One region of the Streptomyces sp. NPDC008150 genome, then DNA from elsewhere that is predicted to be linked to it. Evidence: riboswitches for the same ligand, from Rfam matches in the RefSeq annotation. Region 1 holds a riboswitch; each other region holds the start of a gene.
What was found. A riboswitch is a leader RNA that binds a small molecule or an ion and turns the genes downstream of it on or off. The one in region 1 is predicted to bind cyclic di-AMP.
Positions count from the first base shown of each region.

Region 2: another riboswitch for cyclic di-AMP. It lies ahead of ACFZA0_RS11720 (peptidoglycan DD-metalloendopeptidase family protein); the one in region 1 lies ahead of ACFZA0_RS24285 (peptidoglycan DD-metalloendopeptidase family protein).
Region 3: another riboswitch for cyclic di-AMP. It lies ahead of ACFZA0_RS22840 (NlpC/P60 family protein); the one in region 1 lies ahead of ACFZA0_RS24285 (peptidoglycan DD-metalloendopeptidase family protein).
Region 4: another riboswitch for cyclic di-AMP. It lies ahead of ACFZA0_RS12135 (transglycosylase family protein); the one in region 1 lies ahead of ACFZA0_RS24285 (peptidoglycan DD-metalloendopeptidase family protein).

Region 1 covers NZ_JBIBHJ010000010.1:184,900-192,550, reverse strand. The annotation lists gene ACFZA0_RS24300 (ATP-binding protein) at 1-2,242, opposite strand, end outside; gene ACFZA0_RS24295 (MBL fold metallo-hydrolase) at 2,848-4,110, opposite strand; gene ACFZA0_RS24290 (GDSL-type esterase/lipase family protein) at 4,294-5,079, opposite strand; gene ACFZA0_RS24285 (peptidoglycan DD-metalloendopeptidase family protein) at 5,350-6,246, opposite strand; cyclic di-AMP (ydaO/yuaA leader) riboswitch at 6,249-6,410, opposite strand; gene ACFZA0_RS24280 (tyrosine-protein phosphatase) at 6,836-7,633, shown strand.
Region 2 covers NZ_JBIBHJ010000003.1:524,331-531,981, forward strand. The annotation lists gene ACFZA0_RS11695 (helix-turn-helix domain-containing protein) at 1-771, shown strand, start outside; gene ACFZA0_RS11700 (dihydrofolate reductase family protein) at 934-2,100, shown strand; gene ACFZA0_RS11705 (alginate lyase family protein) at 2,550-3,788, shown strand; tRNA gene ACFZA0_RS11710 (tRNA-Met) at 3,920-3,993, shown strand; gene ACFZA0_RS11715 (SpoIIE family protein phosphatase) at 4,174-5,484, shown strand; cyclic di-AMP (ydaO/yuaA leader) riboswitch at 5,734-5,891, shown strand; gene ACFZA0_RS11720 (peptidoglycan DD-metalloendopeptidase family protein) at 5,903-6,952, shown strand; gene ACFZA0_RS11725 (aldo/keto reductase) at 7,095-7,651, shown strand, end outside.
Region 3 covers NZ_JBIBHJ010000009.1:181,825-189,475, forward strand. The annotation lists gene ACFZA0_RS22840 (NlpC/P60 family protein) at 1-983, opposite strand, end outside; cyclic di-AMP (ydaO/yuaA leader) riboswitch at 991-1,146, opposite strand; gene ACFZA0_RS22845 (glucose 1-dehydrogenase) at 1,501-2,325, opposite strand; gene ACFZA0_RS22850 (helix-turn-helix domain-containing protein) at 2,412-3,263, shown strand; gene pcrA (DNA helicase PcrA) at 3,345-5,828, shown strand; gene ACFZA0_RS22860 (peptidoglycan DD-metalloendopeptidase family protein) at 5,872-7,651, opposite strand, start outside.
Region 4 covers NZ_JBIBHJ010000004.1:80,587-88,237, reverse strand. The annotation lists gene ACFZA0_RS12145 (cytochrome P450) at 1-1,308, shown strand, start outside; gene ACFZA0_RS12140 (transglycosylase family protein) at 1,509-2,672, shown strand; cyclic di-AMP (ydaO/yuaA leader) riboswitch at 2,870-3,069, shown strand; gene ACFZA0_RS12135 (transglycosylase family protein) at 3,074-3,805, shown strand; gene eno (phosphopyruvate hydratase) at 4,350-5,636, shown strand; gene ACFZA0_RS12125 (septum formation initiator family protein) at 5,797-6,273, shown strand; gene ACFZA0_RS12120 (DUF501 domain-containing protein) at 6,354-6,902, shown strand; gene ACFZA0_RS12115 (exopolyphosphatase) at 6,899-7,651, shown strand, end outside.

The DNA.
Region 1 (7,651 bases):
ACTCCGGTGCCGCCGGGGCGGGTTCGCCGCGGCCGGTGCCGGCGCGGTACGCGGCAGGTCCGCGGCCGTCGTACGCCTCGGCCGGTACGGACGCGGACACGGGCGCCTGCACGGTGGGCGGTTCGCCGGGGACCGGTACAGACGGGCGTGAACTGCCGGGCAGGTGCTGGAGGTTGGAGCGCCAGGGCCGGCCCGCCCGGAGGGCCGCGAGCGCGGAGCCACCGGGGGCGTCGAGCGGGTGGGCGGCAACGGGCACCGGCGCCGGGGGCTCCGGCGCCTCCTCCACCGCGTCGCGCCCGCGCACGTCGGAGTCGCGGACGGCTGCCGGTGGCCGGGGCGCCTCCGGTACCCGGACCGGCAGGGGTTCGGGGGCCGCCGCCGGGGCCTCGGCCTCCGTCTCCGCCCTCTCCAGGTCCTGCTGCGTCTCCGCGAGTCCGACTCCGCGCCTGAAGGCGGCCACGAGCCCCGGGTCGTGCAGGGCGGGCACATCGTCGTCCGGGCGCGGGGCGGGGGCTTCGAGCAGTTGCGGGGCGAGGTGCTCAAGGGCGCGGCGCCGGGGCAGATGGGGCCTGTGCATCGTCCCGCGCAGGGCCTCCGCGCGCGGTACGGGCGCCTCGCCCGCCCGTTCGGCGACGGCGGCCCGGTCGTCGGGCCGGATGCCGGGCACGGCGTCGGCCGGATTGTGCCGCCCCTCCTGGGAGTTGCGCCGCGGCAGCGGTGCGGGGGCGGCGCCGTCCCGGGACGCCGGGAAGGGCTCGCCGCCGTGCGGCGCCGAGGCCGCGGGGGCGGCGGGAGCCGTGGCCGGGCCCCGCTCGGCAGGGGGTGCCGCGGCGGGCCGGGACGGCGGCGCGGCGGCGGCCGGTGCCGTCCGCCGGGGCGGCGCGAGGCGGTCCTCCCCGGTGCCGCGGTCGGCGGCGGCGGGCGGCAACTGCGGTACGGCGGAACCCCGTTGGAGCGCGGGCGCGGCAGGGGGCAGCGCGGCCGGGGAGTCGTCCGCGCCGACCGCGGGTGCGGCCGCCGCCCCGTCGGGCACCCCGGCACCGAGGACCGCCGGAGGCAGGACCAGCACCGCCTGCACGCCGCCGTAGATGTTGCTCTGGAGCCGGACGTTGATGCCGTGCCGCCGGGCGAGCTGGGAGACCACGTAGAGACCGATGCGGCCGTCCGCGAGCAGGCCCGCGACGTTCACCTGGTCGGGGTCGGCGAGGAGTTGGTTCATGCTGTGCTGCTCGTCCACCGGCATGCCCAGTCCGCGGTCCTCGACCTCGACGGCGAGTCCGGCGGTCACCACGTTGGCGCGGAGCAGGACCTGGGTGTTCGGGGCGGAGAACACCGTGGCGTTCTCGACCAGTTCGGCGAGCAGGTGCATGACGTCGGCGACCGCGTGGCCGCGCAGGGTGCCGTCGAGGGGCGGGACGAGTTTGACCCTGGAGTACTGCTCGACCTCGGCGATGGCGGACCGCAGCACCTCGGTCATCGGCACCGGGTTGCTCCACTGGCGGCGGGAGACCGCGCCGCCGAGCACGGCGAGGTTCTCGGCGTGCCGGCGGATGCGGGTGGCGAGGTGGTCGACGTGGAACAGGCCCTTGAGGAGGTCCGGGTCCTCGATCCGGTTCTCCAGCTCGTCGAGGATGGCGATCTCGCGGTGGACCAGGGACTGGAGCCGCCGGGCGAGGTTGACGAAGACCTCGACCTTCTGTTCGTGGCCCGCGCGGGTGGAGAGCCGGGCGGCCTGGACGACGGCGGTGACGGCGCCCTCGCGCTCGCGCGCCAGGTCGGCCGCGAGCAGCTCGAAGTCGTCGGCGTCGCTCGGCGGGCCGCCGCCGCGCGCCTTGCGCCGGGGCGGCGCCTCGCCCTGGCGCAGCGCGTCGAGGAGGGTGCGCAGGTCGGCCTCGCCGCGGACGCTGCCGGAGCGCAGCGCGTCGACCCGGTCGCGCACGGAGCGGGCGGCCCGGTCGGCGGCCACCGCCGCGATCGCGACGGCCGCGAGCGTCACGGAGACGGCGCCGGCCAGCACGGCGGACAGGGTGAGACCCGGCCGCACTCCGGTGGAGCGGGCCATGAAGAGGACGGCGGCCGCGGCGGCCAGGGCGACCGCGACGGGCGGCAGCACCGCGAGCCGCAGAAGCTGGGGGCGTACATGGGCCTCGGGCAGCGCGGGGGCGTTGCGGTCGACCGGCCGGCCGTGCCGTCCGCCCTCACGGCGGTCTGCGCGGGCGGCCGGTGCGCGGAGCTGGGACATCGGTGTCCTCGTACGGGAGGCTGGTGCGTCGGGGCGGGAGGGTCGTGCGGGGCGGGGCCGTGGGGACGGCCCGGGGCGCGCCTTCGGACGGGGTCCGGACCGCGCCGCCTTCGCGCGGCGCGGCGGTTCGCCGTCCGCCGGGGGGCGTGCGCCGTCGGGGAGTTCGGACCCGGTGCGGTCCATGACGACACCCCCTCGGTGTGAACGGTGAACCTCGCTGCGAGCACGGTCCGCGCGTCGTGTCCGGACGATCGCGCGCCGCCGGTCGCGGGAGCGGAAAAATCTGCCCTCTGTGGACCAACGGCGACTCACAGTAGTCGCCGACGTGTCAGGTGCGATGTGCAGTTGACGAACTCCCCCGCACAGCGTCCCGCTCTGGTATGAGAGTTCGTACGTCAGCGCGAGGGCACGTCTCGGTCAACCGCTCCAACTCGCAACCCGCTCAGGCGTTTTCGATCACACGCGGTCACTTGCGAACGCCGGGCGTCGTGCGCGGGATGCCGTGCGCGGGACGTCGTGCGCGGGCGTGCACCGGACGTCGAAAACGCGCGTCGCCCCGTCCCGCGCGGTTGGGCGCGGGACGGGGCGACGCGGTGCGGTGCGTATTACTGGTCGGCCGTCTGGGTGCTGCTCTCCTCGGAGCCCCGGGAGGACACCGGACCCGGGTCCTCGCCGCCGGAACGCGCGCCGGCCGTCTCCACCGCGGACACGACGGCCGCCTCCACCAGCAACGGCACCTCCGGCCAGCCGCCGGCGGGCGCCTCCGCCGCGCTGCGCCACCAGGGTGCCGACGGCGGTGCGACGGCCGGTTCGAACGGCTCCCCGGGCTCGGGTGCGGCCAGGGTGACGCCCGCCTCCCGGGTCGCCCTGAGCATCCACTCCCCCGGCTCCTCCCACGCGTGCGGCGCCAGGCTGAAGGTCCCCCAGTGGATCGGCAGCAGCACGCCGGCCCCGGCGTCGCCGCCCTGGAGGTCGACGTGCGTGCGGACGCCCTCGTCGGGGGTCATGTGGATGTCGGGCCAGAACTCGGAGTACGCGCCGACCTGGATCATCGTCGCGTCGAACGGCCCGTGCGCGGCGCCGATGTCCCGGAAGCCCTCGAAGTAGCCGGTGTCGCCGCTGTGGTAAACGCGGTGCTCGGGGCCCGCGACGACCCAGGACGCCCACAGGGTGTGCTGGGTGTTGCGCAGTCCGCGTCCGCAGAAGTGGCGCGCGGGCGTCGCGGTCAGGGTGAGTCCGCCGACCTCGGTCGTCTCGTGCCAGTCGAGTTCGCGCAGCCGGTCGGCGGGCACGCCCCAGTGCTCCAGGTGCGCGCCGACACCGAGCGGCACCGCGAACAGGGTGTCGGTGCCCGCCAGTTCACGGATCGTCGGGGTGTCGAGGTGGTCGTAGTGGTCGTGCGAGATCACGACGACGTCGACGGGTCCCAGGGAGGCCAGCGGCACCGGGACGGGGTGCAGCCGCTTGGGGCCGGCGAACGCGAACGGGGAGCACCGCTCGCCCCACACCGGGTCGAAGAGCACCCGTTGCCCGTCGATCTCCACGAGGACGCTGGAGTGCCCCATCCAGGTCACCCGCAGTCCGCTCACCGGAGGCTTCTCCAGGTCCGCGAGGGTGGTGGGGTGCACGGGGACGGTGCTGCGGGGGGCGCGGCGCGCCTTCAGGTCCCGGTCGAAGTAGGTCTTCGCGAGGTCGAGCTTCGACCCGGTCGGGCCGAGGCTGGAGGGTCCTCCGGGGTTCTGGAAGACGCCGTCCTTGAAATGGGGGGATCTGCGGATGCGCGCCAGGCGCTCACCGCTGGGGTCCACGCCGAAGGCTGCGGGCTGCAGCGCGCGGAGCCCGGAGCTCGATGAACGGGAACCGGCCACGGTGCCTCCAGGTCGAATCGGTCAGGTATTCCATTATGGCCGGGCGGCCCAGGGGTCGCCCGGCCCTCGACCGGCACGCTACGGCACGGGCGCGGTCTCCCGCCGGGCCGTCCCCCACCGTGCGCGGCCCGCGCGGACGCGGCGGGCACGACGGGGACGGTCCGGCGGGAGACCGCGGCGGCGTCAGGCGACCTTGGTGATCCACGTCTTGATGTCGTCGGGCGACAGCGTGCCCTTGGCCGTCACGTGGTCCCCGGAGGACTCCCCGCGCAGCCGGCGGCCGATCCACGGCACCAGGAACTCGCGCGCCCACTGCACGTCGTCGCGGCGGATGTCGAGCGTGCCGCGCGGCGGCAGCGGCGGCCAGGGCTGCTCGGGGTCGGCGGGGAGGTCGATGCCGAGGAGCCGGCCGGCCCGCAGCGCCACCCGGGTGTGCCCCTCGGGCGAGAGGTGGAGCCGGTCGTCGCCCCACGCCCGCCGGTCCTGGAGCGCCTTGAGCGACCAGAGGTCGAGCACGGGGCAGCCGTAGCGGTCGGCCACCGCGCGGACGTGACCGTTGTACGTGGCGATCTTGCCGCGCAGGTGCTTGAGCACCGGGACACCGCGGGTGTCGAAGCCAGTCGTCACCACGACCGTGCCGATGGCGGCGGTCAGCTTCGCCACGGCGTCCTCGAACCGCTCGGCCACCTCGTCCGGGTCGGTGCCGGGCCGGATGATGTCGTTGCCGCCCGCGCAGAACGTGACGAGGTCGGGGGCCAGTTCGACGGCCCGCGGCACCTGGTCCGCCACGATCTGGTCGAGCAGTTTGCCGCGCACCGCGAGGTTCGTGTACTTGAAGTCGCCCTCGGGGCGCCGGTCGGCGAGCACCACCGCGAACCGGTCGGCCCAGCCGACGTACGAACCGTCGGGACCGGGGTCGCCGACGCCCTCGGTGAAGCTGTCCCCCACCGCCACGTACGACCCGATCACCGCTCTGCTGTCACTCTTCGAATCGTTTGCCACGTCGCACCATGATTCACCTCCCGATGTGACTTACGCGACCGTAGGAAGGGGTTGACGAACGGTGAGATAAGCCACTCGTAAACAGTTTCCCAACTCGGAAATAACCTTCGCACCAAGGGCGTTGAAGCGACGATTTGCGCACCGGGGACGAACACTTCGCGGGCACTGCCTTAAGGCGGACGCACCGAGGGCCGGACCCCGGGATCGGGGTCCGGCCCTCTGCGGTCCGCGGCGGCGTCAGCCGACGGTGACCCCGTGCTCGCTCAGGTAGGCGACCGGGTCGACGTCCGAGCCGTAGTACGGCGTGGTCCGGATCTCGAAGTGCATGTGCGGGCCGGTCACGTTGCCCGTGGCGCCCGACAGGCCGATCTGCTGCCCCTCGGTCACGGTCTGCCCCGTGGAGACGGAGAGCTGCGACATGTGGGCGTACTGGGAGTACTTGCCGTCGGCGTGCTTGATGACGACCTCGTTGCCGTACGCGCCGTCGTAGCCGGCGGAGACGACCGTGCCGGCCGCGATGGCCTTGACGCTGGTGCCGGTCGGGACGACGAAGTCGACACCGGTGTGGTAGCCGCTGGACCACATGCTGCCGGCGACGTGGTAGCCGGTGCCGATGGTGGCTCCGGTCACGGGGAGGGTGTAGCCCGTGGACGTGGAGGCCGAGTCGGCATGCGCGCCGGAGTCGGTGGAGGTCGTGGCCGCGGTGGCGTCGGACGAGCCGGAAGTGGCCTTCTGGGCCGCGGAGTTGGACTCCGTCGACGAGGAGGTCGTCGCCGTGGTGGAGGCGCCCGCCGTCGCGGAACCGGTGCCGAGCGTGAGCTTCAGGCCGGCGTGGATCAGCGATGGGTCGGAGCCGACGGCCGCGCGGTTGTCCTGGTAGAGCTTCTTCCAGCCGCCGTCGACGTGGTGCTGCTCGGCGATCCGCGCGAGCCAGTCGCCGGACTTCACCGTGTAGGTCGTGGCGCCGTGCGCGGCGGACTGCTGCGCGGGGGCGCTCTGCTGCGTCGCCGCGTGCGCTCCGGCGGCGCCGATCAGCGGCAGGGCGAGCGCCATGCCGCCGGTGGTGCCGGCGACGGCGATGGTGCGGGTGAGGCGCTGGGCCTTCGAACGGCGGTGCTTACCCTGTGCGGGCATGGCTGTTTCCTCTCCGGCGCCTGCGGGGCGAGCTGTCGGGTTCGGGCTGGAGATGCCCGGCCGCGAGAGAGCGGCTTCACCCCGAGCCGTTCCGGGAACCGGAACAGGCGGTCGTGCCTGTGGGTCCCCCGCTCCTGCCGTGCACGGGTGGGTGTGTGGAGTTCCGGGCGGCGGCAGGATTGGGCGTCCGTCCGGATCGGAGGTGAACGTAGGCGAACCGAACGTACGGAAACAAGCACGACCTTGTCCGCCATGGCCCTTTCTTGATCCTTTGCCCGGAATTCCGGTGACCCTGTGTGCAATTTCGCCGGATGCGGCATTTCCAATTGCCGCGGAACTCAACGGAATTCCGAGAGCGGAACCCGCCACGGACGGTCACGAATATGACGCTCCTCACCAGGACCCGGTGAACCCCTCTTTATCTGCGCCTCATTCGGGGCGAATGCACCATTGCGGACACATCGGCGATGTCGCGCACCGGTGCGGAAATCGGGCCGTCCCGCGGGCGGCGGGCCGTGTCGTAGGGTCGGAGCGCCACCGTCGGCGACACGTGGAGCCGCGCCGCCGGGGCCGTATGGAGGGAGTCCCCGTGACGCAGCGAGTGCCGTCGACCGAACCCGAGCTGACAGGCGTCCGCAACTTCCGCGACGTGGGCGGACTGCCCACCACGGACGGACGCACGGTGCGCCGCGGCGTGCTGTTCCGCAGCGGTCACCTGGCGCACGCGACCGGGGAGGACGCGGTGTTCCTCGGCTCCCTGGGGCTGCACACGATCTTCGACTTCCGCAACGAGGCCGACCGCCGCCTGGAGGGCCCGGACGTCGAGCTGCCGGGCGTGCGCAACGTGAACCTGCCGCTGAGCGACCCGGCGGACGGCTCCGGGTTCTGGAAGATGATCCGCGAGGGCGACGTCGACCAGCTCCGCTCGCTGCTGGGCGACGGCAAGGCGGAGAACCGCATGATCGCGTCCTACCGCGAGATCGTGACGACCCGCACGGCCGAGCACTCCCGGGTGCTGCGCGCGATCGCCGAGGACAGCGTGCCGGTGCTGATGCACTGCGCGGCGGGCAAGGACCGCGCGGGCCTGTCCGTCGCGGTGACCCTGCTGGCGGTCGGGGTCGAGCGGGACGCGATCCTCGCCGACTACCTGGAGTCGAACGCCAAGCACAGGCGCTACAAGGTGCGCCGCAGCGGCACGTCCGCCGATGCCTACTCGCCCGAGGTGATGGAGCTGCTGAGCCCGCTGTTCGACGCGCGCGCCGAGTACCTGACGGCGGCGCTGGAGACGGTGGAGCGGACGTGGGGCGGCACCGACGCCTACCTGGAGGAGGGCCTCGGCCTGGACGCGGCGGCCCGGGAGCGGCTGCGCGAGCGGCTGCTGGACTGAGTACCGCGGTCCGGTTCC
Region 2 (7,651 bases), on a different contig from region 1:
CCGGGCGGCAGGCTCACCCAGAAGGACCGTCAGCAGATCGCGCTGGGGCTGGCGGACAACCTCCCCTACGCCGAGATCGCCCGACGCCTGGAGCGTCCGACCTCGACGATCACGCGCGAGGTCATGCGCAACGGGGGCCCCACCGGCTACCGCTCCGACCTGGCCCACCACGCCACCGAGCGCCGCGCGCACCGGCGCAAGCCGGCCGCGTCGCGGGGCGCCGACCAGACCGCCGCGGCGCTGCCGCACGGGCGGGACCCGGAGGCGGTCGCGGAGTACGAGGAGCAGTTCATCGCCGTGCTGATGCAGTCGGGCCTCTCGAACAAGATGATGGCGCGGGTGATGGTCAGCCTCGTCACCAGCGACTCCGGCAGCATGACCGCCGCCGAACTCGTGAAGCGGCTCCAGGTCAGCCCCGCCTCGATCTCCAAGTCGATCGCCTTCCTGGAGAGCCAGGCCCTCGTGCGCAGGGAGCGCGACGAACGCCGCCGGGAGCGCTACGTCATAGACGACAGCCTGTGGTACCAGTCGATGGTCGCCAGCGTCCGCGCCCTCACCCAGCAGGCGGAGATCTCCCGGCAGGGCATCGCCGTCCTCGGCCCCAGCAGCCCTGCCGCGGTGCGCCTGGAGAACGTCGCGCGCTTCCTCGACTTCGTCGCCGAGAGCCTCGCCCGCGCCACCGAGCAGGCCCGCGACATCCTCGACATGGCACCCCCGGTGCCCGCGGCACCCCCGTCGCACGACGCGGATCCGCGGACGGACGACGAGTAGGGGCCGGGCCGCGCGGGCCACCCCCGTGCTTGGCGGTCCGCCGCCGCGCGTGCGTACGGTTGTCCGCACCGGGCCGTCCGCGCCGCGAGCACGTCCGTCCCGGCCCGTGCCCCCTGCCGAAGCCCCACCTCCCCCGGCCCGATTCCGACGGAGACCGCGTCGATGCCCCATCCGTACGTCCTGCTGTCCGCCGCCGTCTCCCTCGACGGCCACCTCGACGACACGGGCCCCGAGCGGCTGCGGCTGTCCGGGCCCGAGGACTTCGAGCGGGTCGACGAGGTGCGGGCGTCCGTCGACGCGATCCTCGTCGGCGCCGGCACCGTCCGCGCCGACAACCCCCGGCTCCTCGTGAACTCGCCCGCCCGCAGGGCCGCCCGGGTCGCCGCGGGACGGCCGGAGTTCCCGCTGAAGGTCGTGGTCAGCGGCTCCGGCGACCTCGACCCCGGCGCCGCGATCTGGCACACGGGCGGGGAGAAGGTCGTCTACACGACGGACGACGGCGCGAAGCGGCTCCACGGGGCCGCCTCCCGCACCCCGGGCACTCCGGGCGGGCCGGTCGCCGCCGACGTCGTCCCCCTCGGCGACACCCTCGACTGGGGGCTGCTCCTCACCCACCTGCACGACGCGCGCGGTGTGCGGCGGCTCATGGTCGAGGGCGGCGGGCTCGTCCACACGCAGCTTATCCAGCAGGGGCTCGCCGACGAACTCCAGCTCGCCCTCACGCCGTTGCTCGTGGGGGAGCCGGACGCGCCGCGTCTGTTCGGGCCCGGCGGCTACCGGCGCGGCCGGCTGCGCCTCGTGGAGACGCGGGCCGTGGGCGACACCGTCCTCGCGCGGTACGAGCCCACCGCGCCCGGCACCGGCCCGACGGCGGTGCCCGCCGACCGCCACTGGATGCGCGTCGCCTGCGAACTGGCCGCGCTGTGCCCGCCCTCGCGGACCGCGTTCAGCGTGGGCGCGGTCGTCGTCGCCGCGGACGGCACCGAGATCGCCCGCGGCCACTCCCGCGAGGGTGACGATCCGGTCGTGCACGCCGAGGAGGCCGCGCTCGCGAAGACCGACCCCGCCGACCCGAGGCTCGCGACGGCGACGGTCTACAGCAGCCTGGAGCCGTGCGCCCGCCGCGCGTCCCGGCCCGCACCCTGCGCCCGGCTCATCCTCGACGCGGGCGTACGACGGGTCGTGACGGCCTGGTGGGAGCCCGACACGTTCGTCCAGGACGCCGACGGCAGCGGACTGCTGGCGGCCGCCGGTACCGACGTCGTCGTCCTGCCCGAGTACGAGGACCGGGCCAAGGCCCCCAACCGCCACCTCCTGCCGGACGGCTGAGGACCTGGCGGGCCCGTGCGGTCCGCCAACCGGGCGGCGAGCGCGGCCCGTTCGGACGGAACGACCGACGCGCACGTACGGCGCGCGGCGAGGTGCGACACGGTGCGGTGCGTGCGCGCCCCGCCACCCGGCGCCCACGGTCCCCTCGCCAAACGGGCGTCGCCGGAGGCGAGTTCACGTGGATCCGCCCGCACGCGGCCCCGGGGCCGTGCCCCGCTCCCCGGGGCTCCGTGCGCACCGCCCGCCCCCTGCGCCCGTCCGCAGGCGTGCCGCCGTGCGTCGTCCGCCTCCCGTAACGCCGTCCCGCCCGCGCGGAGCGGCCCCGCGGCGCGCCCCCTCCGATCGGCCCAACAGATTCTGCGCCCCCGTCCCCGCCGGGTCACGCTGCCAGTGATCATCCGGCGCCGGCGAGCCGACCCGGAGCGGACGACGACGCGGAGGTAGTGGCGATGAGGTCAGTGGGGAGACGTGCGGCGGCGGTGGTGGCCGCACCCCTGCTCATGGGGCTCGTGGGACTGGTGGCGGGCTGCGGGGCGACCGAGTCGCACACGCGGACGATGGCGCGGGCCCTGCCCGCCGACGCCGAGTTCACCCACCCCGGGGTGCTGGTCAGCCGGGGCCAGCTGGACACCGTCCGCAAGAACGTGAACGCGGGCAAGCAGCCGTGGCTCAAGGCGTTCCTCGGCATGCGCGACAGCAAGTACGGCTCGTACAAGTACAAGCCCGAGCCGTACGCGAGCGTCGACTGCCCCGGCGGCGACCACACCGACCGGCCCGCGCAGGGCTGTGTCGAGGAGCGCGAGGACGCCATCGCCGCGTATACGCAGGCGCTGCTGTACACGGTCACGGGTCAGCGGCAGCACGCCGACAAGGCGATCGAGATCATGGACGCCTGGTCCGCGCGCATGAAGCGGCACACCGAGGAGGACGCCGGCCTGCAGACCGCGTGGTCCGGTTCGACCTGGGCGCGGGCCGCCGAGATCGTCCGGTACGCGCCCGGCGCCAAGTGGCCCGAGGCGCGCGTCGAGCGGTTCGGGACCATGCTGCGCACCGCGTACCTGCCCACGGTCGCCGCGCCGGTGCCCGACTACAACGGCAACTGGGACCTCGCGATGACGGACGCCGCGATCGGCATCGCCGTCTTCCTCGACGACCACAAGGCGTTCGACGCGGCCCTCAAGCGGTTCCGCGCGCGGGTGCCCGCCTACTTCTACGTCGCCAAGGACGGCGCGGTCCCGGTCGCCCCGGCCGGCTCCAGCGTGGACACCCCCGCGGAACTCACGGCGTACTGGTTCAAGCAGGCCAGCTACCGGGACGGCGTCGCCCAGGAGTCCTGCCGCAACCTCAAGCACGTCGGCTACTCGCTCGCCGCCTCCTCGCACATCGCGGAGACGGCCTGGCACCAGGGCGTCGACCTCTACAAGGAGGTCGGCGACCGGCTGACCGCCGCGGCCGAACTGCACTCCAGGCTGCAACTGGGCGAGGCCGCCCCGTCCTGGCTGTGCGGCGGCAAGGTCGACCGGAACATGGGGCCCGACCTGGAGGTCCTCGTGAACCACATGGAGAACCGCCTGCACAAGCCGCTGCCGTCCGCGCACCGGCTCACCGCCCAGCACCGGCCCAACGGCACCGACGACCTCTTCGTCTCCTGGGAGACCCTCACGCACGCCGACAACCCGGCCAACTGACGCGGCCCGCGCGACCCCTCCGGCCGCCCGCGCCACGCCCGGCGCGGGCGGCTCCGGAGCAGCTCAGGGGCCCCTCGTGGACAGGTGTGTGCGAGCGGCCCCGAAAGTGACGTACACTGGAGTCACAACGACGCGGGGTGGAGCAGCTCGGTAGCTCGCTGGGCTCATAACCCAGAGGTCGCAGGTTCAAATCCTGTCCCCGCTACTGAAGGCCGGAGGCCGGAATCCTTTGAAGGATTCCGGCCTCCGGTGTTTTCGTCGTCCGCCCTCCCCGCCCCGCCGGACGTCATCCGGTCGGGCCACCCCGGTCGCCCGGCGCCCCCGCCCCCGGGACTCTGGACAGGCGGTGCGGTGTCCGGCGTGAAGGACGTGGCAGGAGACGAGAGTGCGGCCTGGTGGCGTGGAGGGCGAACAGCCGTACGACCCCGGTCGCGGGCAGGACGGTCCGGCGGAGGGCGCGGCCGGCCGCGGCGGCTCCTACCCGTACGGTCCGCAGGGCCCGGTGGGTCCGCACGCCAGGGCCGGGGGCCGGCTTCCCGGCGACGCGGTGCCCGACCCCGGACTCGGCACCACCGCTCCGGCCCCCGCCGGGACCCGCGGGCACTTCCGTGCCGACGAGGAGTCCAGGCGGCGGCTCACCGCCCGCGCGCTCGTGCGGATGCTGCCCGCGCTGCTGATCGTCGGGGGTGCCTGCTACGACTACCTCACGCCGACCAATTTCACGGCCGTCCCGTTCTTCACCGCCGCCCCGCTGATCGCGGCGGCGATCCTCTCCCGGCGGGGCACCGTCCTCGTCGGTGTCGCCGGTCTCCTGGTCGTGGCGCTGTTCCGGGCGGAGCTGGACACCGTCGACCGGGTCGACGCGATCACCGAGGTGATCACCGTGGTCACGGTGTCCGTCCTCGCCGTCGTCATCAACCTCGTCGTGCGGCGCAGCGACGAACGCCTCGCCTCCGCGCGGGAGATCGCCGAGGCGGCCCAGCGCGCCGTGCTGCCGCAGCCCGCCCACCGGATCGGCGGGCTGGACATCGCGGCCCTGTACGAGGCGGCGCAGGCGGACGCGTTCATCGGCGGCGACCTCTACGCGGTGCAGGACAGCCCGTACGGGGTGCGGCTCGTCGTCGGGGACGTGCGGGGCAAGGGGATGAGCGCGGTGGCGGCGGTCGCCGTGGTCATCGGATCGTTCCGGGAGGCCGCCGAGCAGGAGGCCACGCTCCAGGCGGTCGCCCAGCGGCTGGAGCGCGCGCTGGCCCGCGAGGGCACCCGGCGCAACGGCCTCGACGCCTTCGAGGGATTCACCACCGCGGTCCTCGCCGAGATCCCGCACGGCCTCGACGTCGTCCGCCTCGTCAGCCGCGGGCACCCGCCGCCGCTGCTGCTGGACGCGGACGGCGCGGTCACCACCCTGCTCGTGCGCGAGCCGTCGCTGCCGCTGGGGATGGGCGACCTGGGGATGTGGCCGGACCGCGTGGAGGAGTCGGACTTCCCGAGCGGGGCGACCCTGCTCTTCTACACCGACGGCCTGTCCGAGGCGCGCGACGCCCGGGGCCGCTTCTTCGACCCCGCGCGTCGCCTTTCGGGGCGCCCCTTCGACGACGCCGACCAGTTGGTCGCGACGGTCGCCGCCGAGGTGCGGCGCTACTCCGGGGGCGGCACCGCGGACGACATGGCGCTCCTCGCGGTCCGCCGGCCCTGACAGCCACCCGCACGGACGTTGTCACCGAGCGTGCCCGGACGGCAGCCCAGCGCATAACGACTGACACACCGTCAGATGAGAGAGGTCGCGCGGGGGCCGGTCAACTCGCCCGGATTGGACCACCGGTGGCCGGTTGTGTCCGGCGGAGAAGCGTTAATGATCAAGGAGAACGGCTTGGAAACCATGCCTCCTGTCTATTAACGTTCGATAACGCAGCGCGGTCGTCCCAGCCGTCACAAGAGGCGGCTCCGTGCGCACGCGCCGAATCCCGCGAGGGAACCGGGGAACCACCAACTTGGGGTGAATCGAGCGTATGTGGCCGTGCTCCGCACGGGACGTATACGCGCGTAGGAGACCTTCTGCTCCGAACCCGTCAGCTAACCCGGTAGGCGAGACGGAAGGAAAGGAGCACGCCCGAGTGGCGTCGAACAGGCCTGCCCCCTACGCGCCTCAGGTACCGGAGCCCCGGTTCCCCGAGACCGGGACCCTCGCCCGCGGCGACGGCGCCGACGAGGCCCCCTGGGGAGAGTGGAATCCCACCGAGGAGTCCATTCGCCCCGTCGTCCGGGGCAAGCACCGCGTGGGCAAGCAGCGCGGCGGCGGACTCGCCCGCAGCTCCACCGTCCTCGGTGTCGGTGTCATCGCGGCCGTCGGCGCGGGCGGCATGGCCAGCGCGCAGCCCGGCAAGCCGCCGGTCTCCATATCCGTGCCCCACCTGCCGTCCGTCGGCGCGCTGATCGACGACGTCGAGCCGGGCGCCGACGCCCCGGAGGGCTCCGCGACCGCGCTCAGCACGGTCGGCGTCAGCACCGCCGACGCCGAGCAGGGCGCCTCCGACGCCGGTGAGGCACTGCGCGCCCGCATCCTCGCGCAGGCCGAGAAGCAGCAGGACCTGGCGGACAGCAAGGTCCAGGCCGAGGCCACCAAGGCCGCCGCCAAGCAGGTCGCCGCCGTCGCCGCGAAGGCGGCCAAGGAGGCCGAGGCGAAGGCCACCGCGGCGAAGGAGAAGGCGGAGGCGGAGGCCAAGAAGAAGGCCGAGGCCGAGCGCCTGGCCGAACTGGCCAAGCAGTACACGCTGCCCACCTCCTCGTACACGCTCACGTCGCGGTTCGGCGAGGCCGGCTCGCTCTGGTCCTCCGGCTACCACACGGGCCTCGACTTCGCGGCCCCCACGGGCACGCTGATCAAGGCGATCCACAGCGGCACGATCACCGAGGCGGGCTGGGCCGGCTCCTACGGCTACCGCACGATCCTCACCCTGGACGACGGCACCGAGCTGTGGTTCTGCCACCAGTCGTCGATCAACGTCACGGTCGGCCAGAAGGTCGCCACCGGTGACGTCATCGGCCGCGTCGGCGCCACCGGCAACGTCACCGGGCCCCACCTCCACCTGGAGGTCCACCCCGACGGCCAGGCCACCGCGATCGACCCGATGGCCTGGCTCCAGGCCCGCGGCGTCAACCCCTGACGGACCCGGGGGACGTTCTCCGGCGGTCCTGACGGCATCCCCCCGGCGCCGGGGCCGCCGGTCCCGTCCCGGGCACGCCCCGTTCCGGCCCGGTGCGGGGCGCATGGAATACGGGCTTCCGGCGCTCCTGTTGAATTCGGGCATGACCTCACTTCGCAAGCTCGGTACGACCGACGTCGACATCTTCCCGCTCTGCCTCGGCGGCAACGTCTTCGGCTGGACGGCCGACGAGACGCAGTCCTTCGCCGTCCTCGACGCCTACGCCGCGGCGGGCGGCAACTTCGTCGACACCGCCGACTCCTACTCGGCCTTCGCCCCCGGCAACCACGGCGGCGAGTCCGAGACCGTCATCGGCAAGTGGTTCAAGGAACGCGGCAACCGCTCCGAGGTCGTGCTCGCCACCAAGGTCAGCCAGCACCCCGACTTCCGGGGCCTGTCCGCCGCCAACATCAAGGCCGCGGCGGACGCCTCCCTCACCCGCCTGGGCACCGACTACATCGACCTCTACTACACGCACTTCGACCAGCCCGACGTGCCCGTGGAGGAGATCGTCGGGGCGCTCGACGAACTGGTGCGCGCGGGCAAGGTGCGGCACATCGCCGCCTCCAACATCTCCCCGGAGCGGCTGCGCGCCTCCCTCGACTTCTCCGACCGCGAGGGCCTGGCCCGGTACGTGGCGCTCCAGCCGCACTACAACCT
Region 3 (7,651 bases), on a different contig from region 1:
CTGTAGAAGAAGATCAGGTCCCCGGGCTGCGCGTCGGCCAGCGAGACCGTCGTGCCGGCGTTGACCTGGTCGGTGGTGACGCGCGGCAGGGTGACGCCGGCGGACCGGTAGGCGGCCTGGGTGAGCCCGGAGCAGTCGTAGGAGCCGGGGCCGGTGGCGCCCCAGACGTACGGCTTGCCGATCTGGGCGCGGGCGAAGGCGATGACCTGCGCGGCCCGCGAGGAGTCCGCCGGGGCGGCGGCCGTGGACGACGACCCGGAGCCCTGCGCGGCCGTCTGCTCGGTGGCCTGCTTCTTCGCGAGCGCCGCGGCCTCCGCGTCGGCCTTCTCCTGCTTCTCCTTCTCGATCTGCGCGAGCCGTGCCTTCTCCTCGGCGTTCAGCTTCGACAGCAGTTCGCGCGCGTCGCCCAGCTTCGTCTGGACGGTCGTCTTGGCCGTCTTCAGGTTCGTCTGCGTCGTGGTCAGCGACTCCAGGCTCTTGGCCGCCTCCGCGCGCTTCTTCATCGTCGCGGCCTGCTCGGTGACGTAGTCGTCGACCGCGCTCTTCTGGCGGCTGGTGAGCCGGTTCATCAACTGGTCCTGGTCGAAATAGCCCTGGGGGGTGTCCGCGAGCAGGAACGTGGTGGTGTCCGTGGCCGTGCCCGAGCGGTACTGGGCCGCGGCGAACGAACCCAGCTCGTCGCGCGCGTCGTTGAGCTTCTGCGTGCGCCTGGCGACGTCGTCCAGGAGCTTGTCCACCTGCTTGCGCTGGGTGGTCGTCTTCTCCTTGGCCGCGTTGTACTTCTCCGTCGCCGACTCGGCCTGCCGGTAGAGGGCGTCGACCTTCTTCTGCACTTCCTCGACGCTCGGCTTGTCGGCGGTGACGGGGGCGGCCTGCGCGGTCTGGGAGAACAGGGCCACCGAGGTGAGGGCGGCCGTGGCCAGCACGGGGGTGCGTATGCCTACGCGCGTTCCCGTCGGGCGCGGCTTGCGGTGCGACGCCACGAGGGCGACTCCTTCCGTGTTCCGCCTACCGGGTTAGCTGTCGGGTTCGGGCGGATGGATCCGGAAGGCTGCCCTACGGCCGGCGCCTCGGCGGAGGCGGACCGATTCACCCCAGGTTCGCGGTGGGTCCCCGGCTCCGGCGGCACGGGGGCGTGAACGGCCCCTGGGACGCGCGGACTCGGCGGGGGCCGTGCGGCCCGGCGACGTTCGCCGGTGGGGGTCGTACGGCCCGACCGAACGGTAACCAACGCGTGCGGCCGCTGTGAAGGTCGGTAGGCGATATGCCCGATACATTTTCGTGACCTGAAACCGCCTGGTCACAGGGTGTGTCCAACTCCTGTCGCGATGAACCCGGTTGGTCCGCCGAAGGGGGGAATCGGCGTTCGCGCCCACTTTGCGGATCTTTCAACGCCCGGGACGGGAGGCCGGGTTGGGAGGCCGGGTCGGGTGAAGCGGCCAACCGGTCTCTCGCGCGCACCCGTTGCCGCCGGCGCACCGCCCGGCGCCGGCCCGTCGCTCAGGCCCTCGCGCCGCCGTCCACCCGGAGCACCGTGCCCGTCACGTAGGAGGCGCGGTCGCTCAGGAGCCAGAGGGCGGCCTCGGCGATCTCGGCCGGTTCGGCGGCCCGGCGCAGCGGGTTCCGGGCGGCGAGCCGGTCGCTCAGCCCCGGGTCCGACTCCTCCCACGTGCGGATCATCCGCGTCCGCGTGTTGCCCGGGGCGACCGCGTTGACGCGGATGCCCTCGGGACCGTAGGTCACGGCCGCCGACTCGGTGAGGCTGTTGACCGCCCGCTTCATCGCTCCGTAGGCGGGCAGCCGGGGGTTCGCCCCCAGGCTGCCGACGCTGGAGTTGTTGACGATCGCCCCCTGTCCGGCGGTGGCCCGCATCACGGCGACCTGGGCGGACATCGCCAGCCAGACGCCCTTCAGGTTCACGGCGTAGAGGTGGTCGAAGTCGGCCTCCGTCACCTCGTCCAGCGGGCGGGGCGGGGTGAAGGCGGCACCGTTGTTGAAGGCCACGTCGAGCCTGCCGTACAGCTCCGCGGCACGGTCCACGGCGGCCCGCACGCCGTCCGGTTCCGCCAGGTCGCACCGGACGTGGTCCGCGGTGCCGCCCGCCGAGCGGATCTCCGCCGTGACCGCCGCGAGCTGCTCCTCGGTCCGGGCCGCGAGCAGGACCCGGGCGCCCTCCCGCGCGAAGAGGCGTGCCGCGGCGGCGCCGATGCCCCGCCCGGCGCCGGTGACGAGGGCGACCTTGCCGGCCAGCAGCCCGGCGGCGGGCGCGGGTCCGGGTGTGGTCGCGGGTGTGGTCGTGGGTGTGGTTGCCGGTGTGCTGTTCATGGGACCGAGCGTGCGCCGGTGGCCCCGGGCTTTCCAGGTACAGGCCGTACCTGGAGGACGCGCACGGCCCCGCGCACACTGGAGATGTGGACAGACGAGAGCTGGCGGCCTTCCTGCGCACCCGGCGCGAGCGGATCACCCCCGCCGACGTCGGGCTCCCTGCCGGGCCCCGGCGCCACACCCCGGGGCTGCGCCGCGAGGAGGTGGCGCAGCTCGCGTACATCTCCACCGAGCACTACACCCGTCTCGAACAGGCGCGCGGGGCGCATCCCTCGCGCGAGGTGCTGGCCGGTCTCGCGCGCGCCCTGCGCCTGACGGACGCCGAGCGCGCCCACCTGCACCACCTGGCCGGCGCGCCCCCGGGCCCGCCGCCCGGCCCGCCGCGCGAGGTGCGGCAGAGCATCCTCGACCTGATGGACCGCCTCCCGAACGCCGCCGCCACAGTGATGTCGGCGACGTACGAGGTACTGGCCTGGAACGACCTCGCCGCCGCCCTCATGGAGGACTTCTCCGCCCTCGTGCCCCGCGACCGCAACTTCCTGCGGCGCGTCCTCCTCGGTCCGCACCGGGACGGCCTCCGGCTGTACGGGGTGTCCGACGCGGACGCGTTCGCCCGTACCGCCGCCCGGCGGCTGCGCGCCGCGGCGGCCCGCTACCCCGAGGACCCCGGGGTCCGGGAACTCGTGGACGGCCTGCTCGCCGGGAGCGACGACTTCGTCCGGCTGTGGAACTCCCACGACGTGTGCGACGAGCACACCCTGCGCAAGACGTTCGCGCACCCGGTGGTCGGCCCGGTCACCGTCAACTGCGACGTCCTCGACATCGCCGACCGCGACCAGCGGCTCGTGATCTACACGGCAGACCCGGGCTCACCGTCCGAGGAGGCGCTGCGGCTGCTGTCCGTCGTCGGCACGCAGCGCATGGACGTTCCCCGCTGAGGGCAGGGCCGCGGACCGCGGGGCCCCGACTTTCCGGGGCGGGCACCGGCTGTCGGTGGGGCGCCCTAGACTCGGAGAGCGATGAGCAGCCTCTTTGACGACAACTTCCTGGCGAACCTCCGGGCCCCGAGCCCGCGCGACGAGGAGCCCCCGCCCCCGCCCGAGGACGAACACGCTCCGGAGCAGGTCCCGGACGATCTGTTCGGCGGGAAGTTCGACGCGCCGCCGGACCGCGACACCCACTACCGGGACGGCGCCCCGCGCCCGGTGCTGGACGCGGCGGCCCTGCTCGACGGGCTGAACGAGAACCAGCGCGCCGCCGTCGTGCACGCGGACACCCCCCTGCTCATCGTGGCCGGGGCCGGTTCCGGCAAGACCCGGGTGCTCACGCACCGCATCGCGTACCTCCTCGGCGAGCGGCACGTGCACCCCGGGCAGATCCTCGCGATCACCTTCACCAACAAGGCCGCGGGCGAGATGAAGGAGCGCGTCGAGCAGCTCGTCGGCCCGCGCGCCAACGCGATGTGGGTGATGACCTTCCACAGCGCGTGCGTGCGCATCCTGCGCCGCGAGAGCAAGAAGCTCGGCTTCACGTCCAGCTTCTCGATCTACGACGCCGCCGACTCCAAGCGCCTGATGGCGCTGGTCTGCCGGGACCTGGACCTCGACCCGAAGCGCTTCCCGCCGAAGTCCTTCAGCGCCAAGGTCTCCAACCTGAAGAACGAGCTGATCGACGAGGAGGACTTCGCCGCGCAGGCCGCCGACGGCTTCGAGAAGTCGGTCGCCCAGGCGTACGCCCTCTACCAGTCCCGGCTGCGCGAGGCGAACGCCCTCGACTTCGACGACCTGATCATGACGACGGTCAACCTGCTGCGCGCCTTCCCCGACGTCGCCGAGCACTACCGCCGCCGCTTCCGGCACGTCCTCGTCGACGAGTACCAGGACACCAACCACGCCCAGTACGCCCTCGTCCGGGAACTCGTCGGTTCCGCGGACGCGGGCCGCGACGAGGACGAGCCGCCGCGCGCGGACGACCTGCCGCCGGCCGAACTGTGCGTGGTGGGTGACGCCGACCAGTCGATCTACGCGTTCCGCGGCGCGACGATCCGCAACATCCTCCAGTTCGAGGAGGACTACCCGAACGCGACGACGATCCTGCTGGAGCAGAACTACCGCTCCACGCAGACGATCCTCACCGCCGCCAACGCGGTCATCGAGCGCAACGAGTCGCGCCGCCCGAAGAACCTGTGGACCAACGCGGGCGAGGGCGCCCGCATCACCGGCTACGTCGCGGACACCGAGCACGACGAGGCGCAGTTCGTCGCCGAGGAGATAGACCGGCTGACGGACGCGGGCGACGCGAAGGCCGGCGACATCGCCGTCTTCTACCGCACCAACGCCCAGTCCCGTGTCTTCGAGGAGATCTTCATCCGCGTCGGCCTGCCCTACAAGGTCGTCGGCGGTGTCCGCTTCTACGAGCGCAAGGAGGTCCGGGACGTCCTCGCCTACCTGCGCGTGCTGTCGAACCCGGAGGACTCCGTGCCGCTGCGCCGTGTCCTCAACGTCCCCAAGCGCGGCATCGGCGACCGCGCCGAGGCGATGATCGACGCGCTCGCGCAGCGCGAGAAGATCAGCTTCCCGCAGGCGCTGCGTCGCGTCGACGAGGCGTACGGCATGGCGGCCCGCTCCACCAACGCGGTCAAGCGGTTCAACACCCTGCTCGAAGACCTCCGGACGATCGTCGAGTCCGGCGCCGGACCGGCCACCGTCCTGGAGGCCGTGCTCGAACGCACCGGCTACCTGGCCGAGTTGCAGGCGTCCACCGATCCGCAGGACGAGACCCGGATCGAGAACCTCCAGGAACTCGCCTCCGTGGCCCTGGAGTTCGAGCAGGAGAACGCCGAGGGCGAGACGGGCACGCTGGCCGAGTTCCTCGAACGCGTCGCCCTCGTCGCGGACTCGGACCAGATCCCCGACGAGGACGACGACGGCTCCGGTGTCATCACCCTGATGACCCTGCACACCGCCAAGGGCCTCGAATTCCCCGTGGTCTTCCTGACCGGCATGGAGGACGGCGTCTTCCCGCACATGCGGTCGCTGGGCCAGACGAAGGAGCTGGAGGAGGAGCGGCGTCTCGCGTACGTCGGTATCACCCGCGCCCGCGAACGCCTCTACCTGACCCGCTCCGCGATGCGCAGCGCCTGGGGGCAGCCCTCGTACAACCCGCCGTCGCGCTTCCTGGAGGAGATCCCGGCCACGCACGTCGACTGGAAGCGCACCGGCGGCAGCCCGGCGGCGTCCGCCGTCAGCGTGTCCAACGTCGCGGGCTCGCTGTCGTCCTCCCGCTCCCGCAACGGGGCTGCGGCGGGCTTCGCCACGCGCCGGACGTCGGAGAAGGCCGTGCCGTCGCTGGCGGTCGGCGACCGGGTCACGCACGACCAGTTCGGCCTGGGCACGGTCGTCGCGGTGAAGGGCACGGGCACGAACGCCGAGGCGACGATCGACTTCGGCGAGCCCAAGCCGAAGCGGCTGCTGCTGCGGTACGCGCCGGTCGAGAAGCTGTAGCAGGCGGGGGTCCCGGTCCCCGGGGCCCCGCGCTTCCCGCGTCCTACGTCGGGTCGAGGCCGTGGCTGCGCAGCCACGGCAGCGGGTCGATCGCCGCGCCGCCGGCCGGGCGCACCTCGAAGTGCAGGTGCGGGCCGGTGGAGTTGCCCGAGTTGCCCGAGTAGGCGATGGGGTCGCCGGCCTTCACCGTCGTGCCCGACGCGACGCGGTAGCTGGAGAGGTGGCAGTACCACGTCTCCGTCCCGTCCTTCGCGGTCACTATCGCCATGTTGCCGTAGGCGCTGTTCCACTGCGTGCGGACCGTGCCGTCCGTCGCGGACATCACCGTCGTCCCGTACGACACGGGGAAGTCGATGCCGGTGTGCACGGACATCCAGTTGACGCCCGCCTGGCCGAAGTAGGCGCTCAGCCCCTTCTGCGTCACCGGCAGGACGAACTTCGGACGCAGCCGCTCCTTGCGGGCCGCCTCCTCCGCCGCCTTCTTCTTCTCGGCGGCCTGCTCGGCCTTGAGGTCGATACGTTCCTGCGTGCGGCTGGCCCGCCCGGCGAAGTCGTCGGCACCGGCCGACAGGCTCGCGAGCTGGGTGTCCAGCTTGTTGTTGGCGGCCGACGGCCGCACCGCGTGCGCGTCGGACGCCGACGCCGTGGTGTCGGTGGCGCTTCCGCCGTCGCCGTGCGTCCCGCCGATGGAGGCCGCCGCGATCCCCGCCACGCCCATCACGCAGACCGAGGGCACCGCCACGGTGAGCAGTGCGGACCGCTTGGCGGGCGAACGGCGCCGGGAGCGACCGGCGTTGCGGCCGTCGGACCGCGCGGCGGTCGCGGCCGGGACGATCTCCTCCTGGTCGTCGAGCAGCACCGGGACCACGGGCATCTCACCCGTGGACGCCAACTCGTGCTCAAAGTTGTCCAGTTGTCCGTTGTCCAGTTGTCCGGCGAGGCGGTCGGCCGGGGGCTCCGGCTGCCGGTCGTAGGGCTCGGACCGCTGGTCGAACATCTCCGGCCGGGGCGCGTCGGGCGACTGCGCGTGCCCGCCGAACTCCTCCGCCGGGGAGGGGAATCCGTCGAGGTGCGCGGCGAACGCGGCGCTGTGATCCGGGTGTTCGGCGGCGGGAGCGGCCATCGGCGCGCCGTCACGGCCGTCCGCGTTCCACTGCGTGGCGTCGTACACACCGGAGTCGTGGCCGGCCGTGCCGTAGGAGCCGGAGTCGAACGGGCCCGACGCGAAGGCGCCCGGCTCGAAGGTCCCCGTTTCGAAGGTCCCCGTCTCGAAGGTCTGCGTGCCCCACGTCCACTGCTGGGTTCCGTCGGCGGCGGACCCGCCCGCGCCGCCCGGCTGGGCCCATGTGCCCGCGTCCCACTGCCCGGTGGCGTCGCCGCCCGTCGACTGCGGCGGCACGGCGGACAGGTGCGGGTAGCCGTTGGTCCAGGAGGTCGTGTCGTACGCGCCCGTGTCGTGGACACCGGTGCCGTACGCGCCCGTCTCGTACCCGGACCCGTGACCGGACTGCGGCCACCGGCCTGTGTCGTACGTCCCGGTCGCCTGCGCGGCGTCGAACCGGACCTCGGTCGTGGTGCCGTAACCGCCGTTCGGCGCCTGCCCGTTGGCGGCCATGTCGCCGAAGAGGGGGTCGGTCGCGAAGGTCGCGGTACCCGTGCCGTCCGTCGCGAACGCACCGGAGTCGAAGGCGCCGGTGGCGTAGGGATCGTGCGAGGTGAAGGCGTCGTACGAGGCCCCCTGTTCGCCGTGCGGCGCGTAGTGCGCCGCGGCGGCTTCGGAAGCCTCGGCCGGGGAGGTCACGATCCCCGACGGGTGACGTTCA
Region 4 (7,651 bases), on a different contig from region 1:
CCGGCGGCCCCCGCACCCTCCGCCCCCCAGCCCTCCGCCCCCGCACCGGAGCTGTTCACCTGGGGGTTCGCCACCGACCCGTACCCCGCCTACGCCTGGCTGCGCGAGCACGCGCCCGTGCACCGCACGCGGCTGCCCAGCGGTGTCGAGGCGTGGCTCGTCACCCGGTACGCGGACGCGAAGGCGGTCCTCGCCGACCAGCGGCTGTCGAAGAACCCGGCCCACCACGACGAGCCGGCGAACGCCCGGGGGAAGACCGGCATCCCCGGCGAACGCAAGGCCGACCTGATGACGCATCTGCTCAACATCGACCCGCCGGACCACACGCGGCTCAGACGACTGGTGTCGAAGGCGTTCACGCCCCGGCGCGTGGCGGAGTTCGCGCCCCGCGTGCAGGAGCTGACGGACCGGCTCATCGACGCCTTCGCGGAGCGGGGGAGCGCCGACCTCATCCACGACTTCGCGTTCCCGCTCCCCATCTACGCCATCTGCGACCTGCTCGGCGTCCCCCGCGAGGACCAGGACGACTTCCGGGACTGGGCGGGCATGATGATCCGCCACGGCGGCGGACCGCGCGGCGGGGTCGCGCGGTCGGTGAAGAAGATGCGCGGCTACCTCGCCGAGCTGATCCACCGCAAGCGCGAGGCGCTGCCCGCCGAGCCGGCACCGGGCGAGGACCTCATCTCCGCGCTGATCCGCGCCTCCGACGAGGGCGAGCACCTCACGGAGAACGAGGCGGCGGCGATGGCGTTCATCCTGCTGTTCGCCGGGTTCGAGACGACGGTGAACCTCATCGGCAACGGCACGCTCGCCCTGCTGGACCACCCGGAGCAGCGCGAGCGGCTCCAGGCCTCCCTCGCCCGGGGCGAGCGGGACCTGCTGGCGACGGGCGTCGAGGAACTCCTGCGGTTCGACGGTCCGGTGGAGCTGGCCACCTGGCGGTTCGCGACGGAGGAACTGACCATGGGCGGGCAGCGAATCGGGGCCGGCGACCCCGTCCTGGTGGTGCTGGCCGCGGCCGACCGCGACCCGGAGCGGTTCCGCGACCCGGATGTGCTGGATCTCTCCCGGCGCGACAACCAGCACCTCGGGTACGGGCACGGAATCCACTACTGCGTGGGCGCCCCGCTGGCCCGGCTGGAGGGGCAGTTCGCTCTCGCCACGCTGCTCACCCGCCTCCCCGACCTGCGACTGGGCGTGGAACGCGAGGAGTTGAGGTGGCGCGGGGGGCTCATCATGCGCGGACTGCGCACCCTCCCGGTGGAGTTCACCCCGGCGGCCCCGGGAGCCCCGTCCGACCGGAAGTGACACTCCCTCAACTATGTGACCTTCATGTGATCCTCGCGGCATGAACTTGTGACAAGTGATGGCCTGCCTATAACTTCACGAATCGGCGCGGTACCCGGTCCGTCCGGCCCGCCGGCCAACGCTGTCTCGCGAAAGGTCTCCGCATGCTCTCCGGGAACGGTCGTCACCGTCGGCCCCGTCAGGCTCCGGCCATCCTTGTCGTGGCCGGAGTGACCGGCTCCGCCGTAGCCCTTCCGCTGTTCGCGGCGACCGGGGCGAGCGCCGCCACCCAGACGTCCGCGACCACCGCGGGCGTCACCTGGGACCGGGTCGCCGAGTGCGAGAGCGGCGGCGAATGGGCCTCCGACCCGGGCAACGGGTACTACGGCGGGCTCCAGTTGACGCAGGACGACTGGGAGAACTACGGCGGTCTCGACTACGCCGGCAGCGCCGACGAGGCCACGCGCGCCCAGCAGATAGCCGTGGCCGAGAAGATCCTCGCCGACCGCGGCCCCACCGCGTGGCCCGCGTGCGGACCGCTGTCCGGGCTGACGAAGCAGACCGGCGCCACGAGCACCACGAGCGGTACGTCGACCGACGACGCGGCGGGCTCGACGGCCACGGGCGACACGGACAGTTCGGACGGATCGGGCACGAAGGACTCGACGGGGTCGACGAGTTCGCCGGGCTCCTCCGGCGCGAGCGACTCCGCGGGCTCCTCCGGCGCGGACGGCTCGGGGCCGCTGGACGGGATCGTGCCCTCGGACGGCTCCTCGGACACCGCGGACCCCTCGGCGTCCACCGACCCCTCCGCCGCGGACGGTTCGACCGACTCCCCGTCCGGGACCACGACGCCCTCGGGGTCGCCCTCGGCCTCCTCGTCCACGCCGTCCCGGACGCCCTCGTCCCCGCTCGGCGGCTCCACGCCCTCCGCGTCGACCCCCGACTCGCTGTCGGCCGGCCGGGCGGTCGGCGGGCACGCCGTCCCGGGCGGTACGGGAGTGACGTCGAGCGGCGACGACAGTGCCGACAATTCGGACGAACTGGCCAATGCCTATGCGGCGGCGCGCGATTCGGGCAGCTCCGCGCTCGTCGACACGAGCGTCGGGCGCCACCGCGGCGGCAGCGCGAACGAGGCCGCCACGGCCACCAAGGCGGCCGCCCGGGACGCCTCGGCGGGCCGTCACGCCTCGCGCGGCGCCGGGGACACGCGCGCCGCGCTGGGCGACACCTACACCGTGCGCGCCGGGGACAGCATCGAGTCCATCGCCGACTCCCTTGACGTCAAGGGCGGGTGGGCCGCGCTGTACTCCGCGAACAAGAAGGAGATCGGCTCCGACCCGGACCGCATCGTTCCCGGTCAGACCCTTGATCTCAGTAGCTAATCGGGCGAAAACCAACGGGAGTTCGCGTCACGGTTCGCGGTCTAATGTCCCTTTTGGTGAAAGTGTGGGATGAGTCTCAGAAGCCCTGATCGTCTTTGAAATTCCCCGGATCGCATGTCTACGGTCATCACCGCTCGCCAACGCGGGCCCCGGTCGCCGCAACGCCGAATCCTGCCAGCGGCCCCCCGGGAACAGTCGTCGCGCAAGCGCCGTAGGCAGGAGCGGGGGACCCAAGGTAAGTGCCGTACCCGGCAGTTGAGACGCGAGTCGAGACCGCCGGGGACGGCTTGGGGTGAAGCCGCGCGTCGTCGTCGCACCACGGACGGGGACGCGTGGCCGGGCAACTCAACCGGCCCGAACCCGACAGCTCACCTCGCAGGCGTCGGTGAGGGGATCTCTCCATGCTGCTTTCCAGCAAGGGCAAGCACCGTCGCCCGTCCAAGGCCACCCGTGCCGTCGCCATCGCCGGCGTCGCCGGTGTCGCCGTCGCCGCGCCGCTGATGGCCGCCGGCAACGCCTCCGCCGCCACCGAGTCCCAGTGGGACACCGTCGCCTCGTGCGAGTCGGGCGGCAACTGGTCGATCAACACCGGCAACGGTTACTACGGCGGCCTGCAGTTCTCGGCCTCCACCTGGGCCGCCTACGGCGGTACGCAGTACGCGTCCGTCGCCAGCGGTGCCAGCAAGGCGCAGCAGATCGCCGTCGCCGAGAAGGTCCTCGCGGCCCAGGGCAAGGGTGCCTGGCCGACCTGCGGCACCGGCCTGACCGGCGCCTCCTACGACGGCGCCGCCGCCTCCAGCGGCTCGTCGTCGTCCTCGGGCTCCTCCTCGTCGTCGGGCGGCTCGTCGTCGTCCTCGTCGTCGTCCTCCGGCAGCACCGCCACCGGCACCTCGGAGCGCTCGGGCGACACGCAGGCCTCCCGCTCGCAGGACCGCCCGACCGTCACCACGACCACCGGCAAGAAGGTCAAGAAGGGTGACGGCGAGTACAAGGTCGTCAAGGGGGACACCCTCAGCTCCATCGCCCAGAAGCACCACGTGAACGGCGGCTGGAAGAAGGTGTTCAAGCTCAACAAGGACATCGTCGACAACGCCGACGTGATCTACCCGGGCCAGCAGCTCCACCTCAAGTAGGCGGTCACCCGCGGCAGTTCGTCCCCGACGGGCTCCGCGTGAGGTGAACCGGGCGGCCGGCCGACGGCCGCCGGGCCGCGACGCCCCACCGTCGCGCCCCGCGAGCGCGGCCGCCGCCCGGTACACGGCAGAACCACAGCGTCCTCACACGCTCGTCCCGCACCCTGGGGCGAACGTGAGGACCTTCCCCCCGTCCCCACGGGCTCCCCGCCCGGGTGCGTGTTCCCCCGTACGCACCCGGGCGGGGATTTTGCTGTCCGGAAGACACGCGCGCACCCGCGCCCGCGCGCGAGCGGAATCAAACGGGGCCGGAGCGCCGGGGGTGAGGGAATGTCACCGCGCGCGCCCCGTCCCGTCGCCCACGCGCCCCCGCGAAGTTCCGCGTTTTCCATCCCCCCTTTGTTCCGTCCATGAACAATGTGTACCGTCAGTCCGTCCACGGGGCGGTCGGTCGGCTGGCCGAAGCCCCGGGGACGGTTAGGCTCTAGTCGCGAGGCCAAGCGCCGAGCGCCCCGCACACTCAAGCGTCACATCCACGAAGGAGATGCTCGTGCCGTCCATCGACGTCGTCGTAGCCCGGGAAATCCTGGACTCCCGAGGCAACCCCACGGTCGAGGTCGAGGTCGGCCTCGACGACGGCAGCACCGGCCGTGCCGCCGTTCCGTCCGGTGCCTCCACCGGTGCCTTCGAGGCCATCGAGCTCCGCGACGGTGACCCCAACCGCTACCAGGGCAAGGGTGTCGAGAAGGCCGTCCTCGCCGTCATCGAGCAGATCGGCCCGGAGCTCGTCGGCTACGACGCCACCGAGCAGCGCCTGATCGACCAGGCGATGTTCGACTTGGACGCCACCGACAACAAGGGCTCGCTGGGCGCCAACGCCATCCTCGGCGTCTCGCTCGCCGTCGCGCACGCCGCGTCCGAGGCCAGCGACCTCCCGCTCTTCCGCTACCTGGGCGGCCCGAACGCGCACCTGCTGCCGGTGCCGATGATGAACATCCTGAACGGCGGGTCGCACGCCGACTCGAACGTCGACATCCAGGAGTTCATGATCGCCCCGATCGGCGCGGAGTCCTTCTCCGAGGCGCTGCGCTGGGGCACGGAGGTCTACCACACCCTCAAGTCCGTCCTGAAGTCGAAGGGCCTGTCCACCGGCCTCGGCGACGAGGGCGGCTTCGCCCCGAACCTCGGCTCGAACCGCGACGCCCTCGACCTCATCCTCGAGGCCGTCAAGCAGGCCGGTTACGTCCCCGGTGAGCAGATCGCCCTGGCACTCGACGTCGCCGCCTCCGAGTTCTACAAGGACGGCAAGTACACGTTCGAGGGCAAGGAGCGCTCCGCCGCCGAGATGACGGAGTACTACGAGGAGCTCGTCGCGGCGTACCCGCTCGTCTCCATCGAGGACCCGCTGTTCGAGGACGACTGGGCCGGCTGGAAGGTCATCACCGACAAGCTCGGCGAGAAGGTCCAGCTCGTGGGCGACGACCTGTTCGTCACCAACCCGGAGCGCCTGGCCCGCGGCATCGAGGAGGGCGCGGCCAACGCGCTGCTCGTCAAGGTCAACCAGATCGGTTCGCTGACCGAGACCCTCGACGCCGTCGAGCTCGCCCAGCGCAGCGGCTTCAAGTGCATGATGTCGCACCGCTCCGGCGAGACCGAGGACGTCACGATCGCCGACCTCGCCGTCGCCACCAACTGCGGCCAGATCAAGACCGGCGCCCCGGCCCGTTCCGAGCGCGTCGCCAAGTACAACCAGCTGCTGCGCATCGAGGAGATCCTCGACGACGCCGCGGTGTACGCGGGCCGTTCGGCCTTCCCGCGCTTCAAGGGCTGACCCGCCCGGAGCCGGCCCGGCGCGAGCCGGGCCCGCCCGGGGCTTGCCCGGCTCCGCCCGTCGTACGTACGTCCCCGTACTCGGTCCCGTACCGTGTGCGGGGACGTACGCACGTACAAGCACGGAAGCAAGCCAGGCAAGCCACGCGGGAGGCGGACTCATGGCCGTGAAGGACCGGGACCGGTTCTCCACCACGACCAGGATCAGGCTGCTCGGCGAGCAGACCGCGGCCCGGGTCTACCGTTCCCAGACCCGGCGGCAGGCCCGCCGTTCACGGCTCACCGGGCGGGCGGCGCTCCTCGCGCTCGTCCTGTGCTCGCTGATCGTGGCGCTCGCCTACCCGATGCGGCAGTTCGTCTCGCAGCGCGCGGAGATCTCCGACCTGGAACGCCAGCGCGCCGACGCCCGGCAGCGGGTCGAGCAGCTGCGCGACCTGAAGGCCCGCTGGCAGGACGACGCGTACGCGGAGCAGCAGATCCGGCTGCGCCTGCACTACGTGCTGCCGGGCGAGACCGGCTACATCATGACCGCGCCGGGCACGGCGAAGCAGTCGCGCGCCGAGCGGGGCGCCGCCGCCCGCCCCTGGTACGCGAACGTCTGGGACGGCGTCGACAAGTCCGACGCCTCCGCCCGCTGACCGGCCGCCGCCCGCACCGCACCCGCGGCCACCGGCGGCCGACCACCACCGAAGTGACGACGAGAGACAAGACGCACCGCATGCAAACGCCCCCGCCGCCCACCGAGCGCACCGAACCCACCGACGCGGACGTCGAGGCGTTCCGGCAGCAGCTCGGGCGCCCCCCGCGCGGGCTGCGCGCCATCGCGCACCGGTGCCCGTGCGGGCAGCCCGACGTGGTGGAGACGGCCCCCCGCCTGCCCGACGGCACGCCCTTCCCGACGCTGTACTACCTGACGTGCCCCAAGGCCGCATCGGCGATCGGCACGCTGGAGGCCAACGGCGTGATGAAGGAGATGACCGCCCGGCTCGCCGAGGACCCCGAGCTGGCCGCCGCCTACCGCGCCGCGCACGAGGACTACGTCCGGCGCCGCGACGAGATCGAGGTGCTGTCGGGCTTCCCGAGCGCCGGCGGCATGCCGGACCGCGTGAAGTGCCTGCACGTGCTCGTGGCGCACTCCCTGGCCGCGGGCCCCGGCGTGAACCCGCTCGGCGACGAGGCGCTCGCGATGCTGCCCGAGTGGTGGCGCAAGGGCGCGTGCGTGACACCGTCCGGCCGGGACGGTTCCCCCGAGGAGGACGCGAAGTGACCAGGGTCGCCGCCGTCGACTGCGGTACGAACTCCATCCGGCTCCTCGTCGCCGACGCGGACCCGGCGACCGGTGAACTCGTCGACTTGGACCGCCGGATGACCATCGTCCGGCTCGGCCAGGGCGTCGACCGCACGGGGCGGCTCGCGCCGGAGGCGCTGGAGCGGACCTTCGCCGCGTGCCGCGAGTACGCCGCCGTGATCAAGGAACTCGGGGCCGAGCGGCTGCGGTTCGTGGCGACGTCCGCCTCGCGGGACGCCGAGAACCGCGACGATTTCGTGCGGGGCGTGCTCGACATCCTCGGCGTGGAGCCCGAGGTGATCAGCGGCGACCAGGAGGCCGAGTTCTCCTTCACCGGCGCCACCCGGGAACTGACCGGCGCCGACGGCCTCGCCCGCCCCTTCCTCGTCGTGGACATCGGCGGCGGGTCGACCGAGTTCGTCGTCGGCGACGACCACGTGCGGGCCGCGCGCTCCGTCGACGTCGGCTGCGTACGGATGACCGAGCGGCACCTCGTGGTGGACGGCGCGGTCACCGATCCGCCGACCCACGAGCAGGTCGCCGCGATCCGCGCCGACATCGAGGCCGCCCTCGACGAGGCGGCGCGCACGGTGCCGCTGGCCGAGGCGCGCACCCTGGTCGGCCTCGCCGGTTCGGTGACGACCCTCTCGGCGATCGCGCAGGAACTGCCCGCGTACGACAGCGCCGCCATCCACCACTCGCGGGTCTCCCGGGCCCGGGTCCGGGAG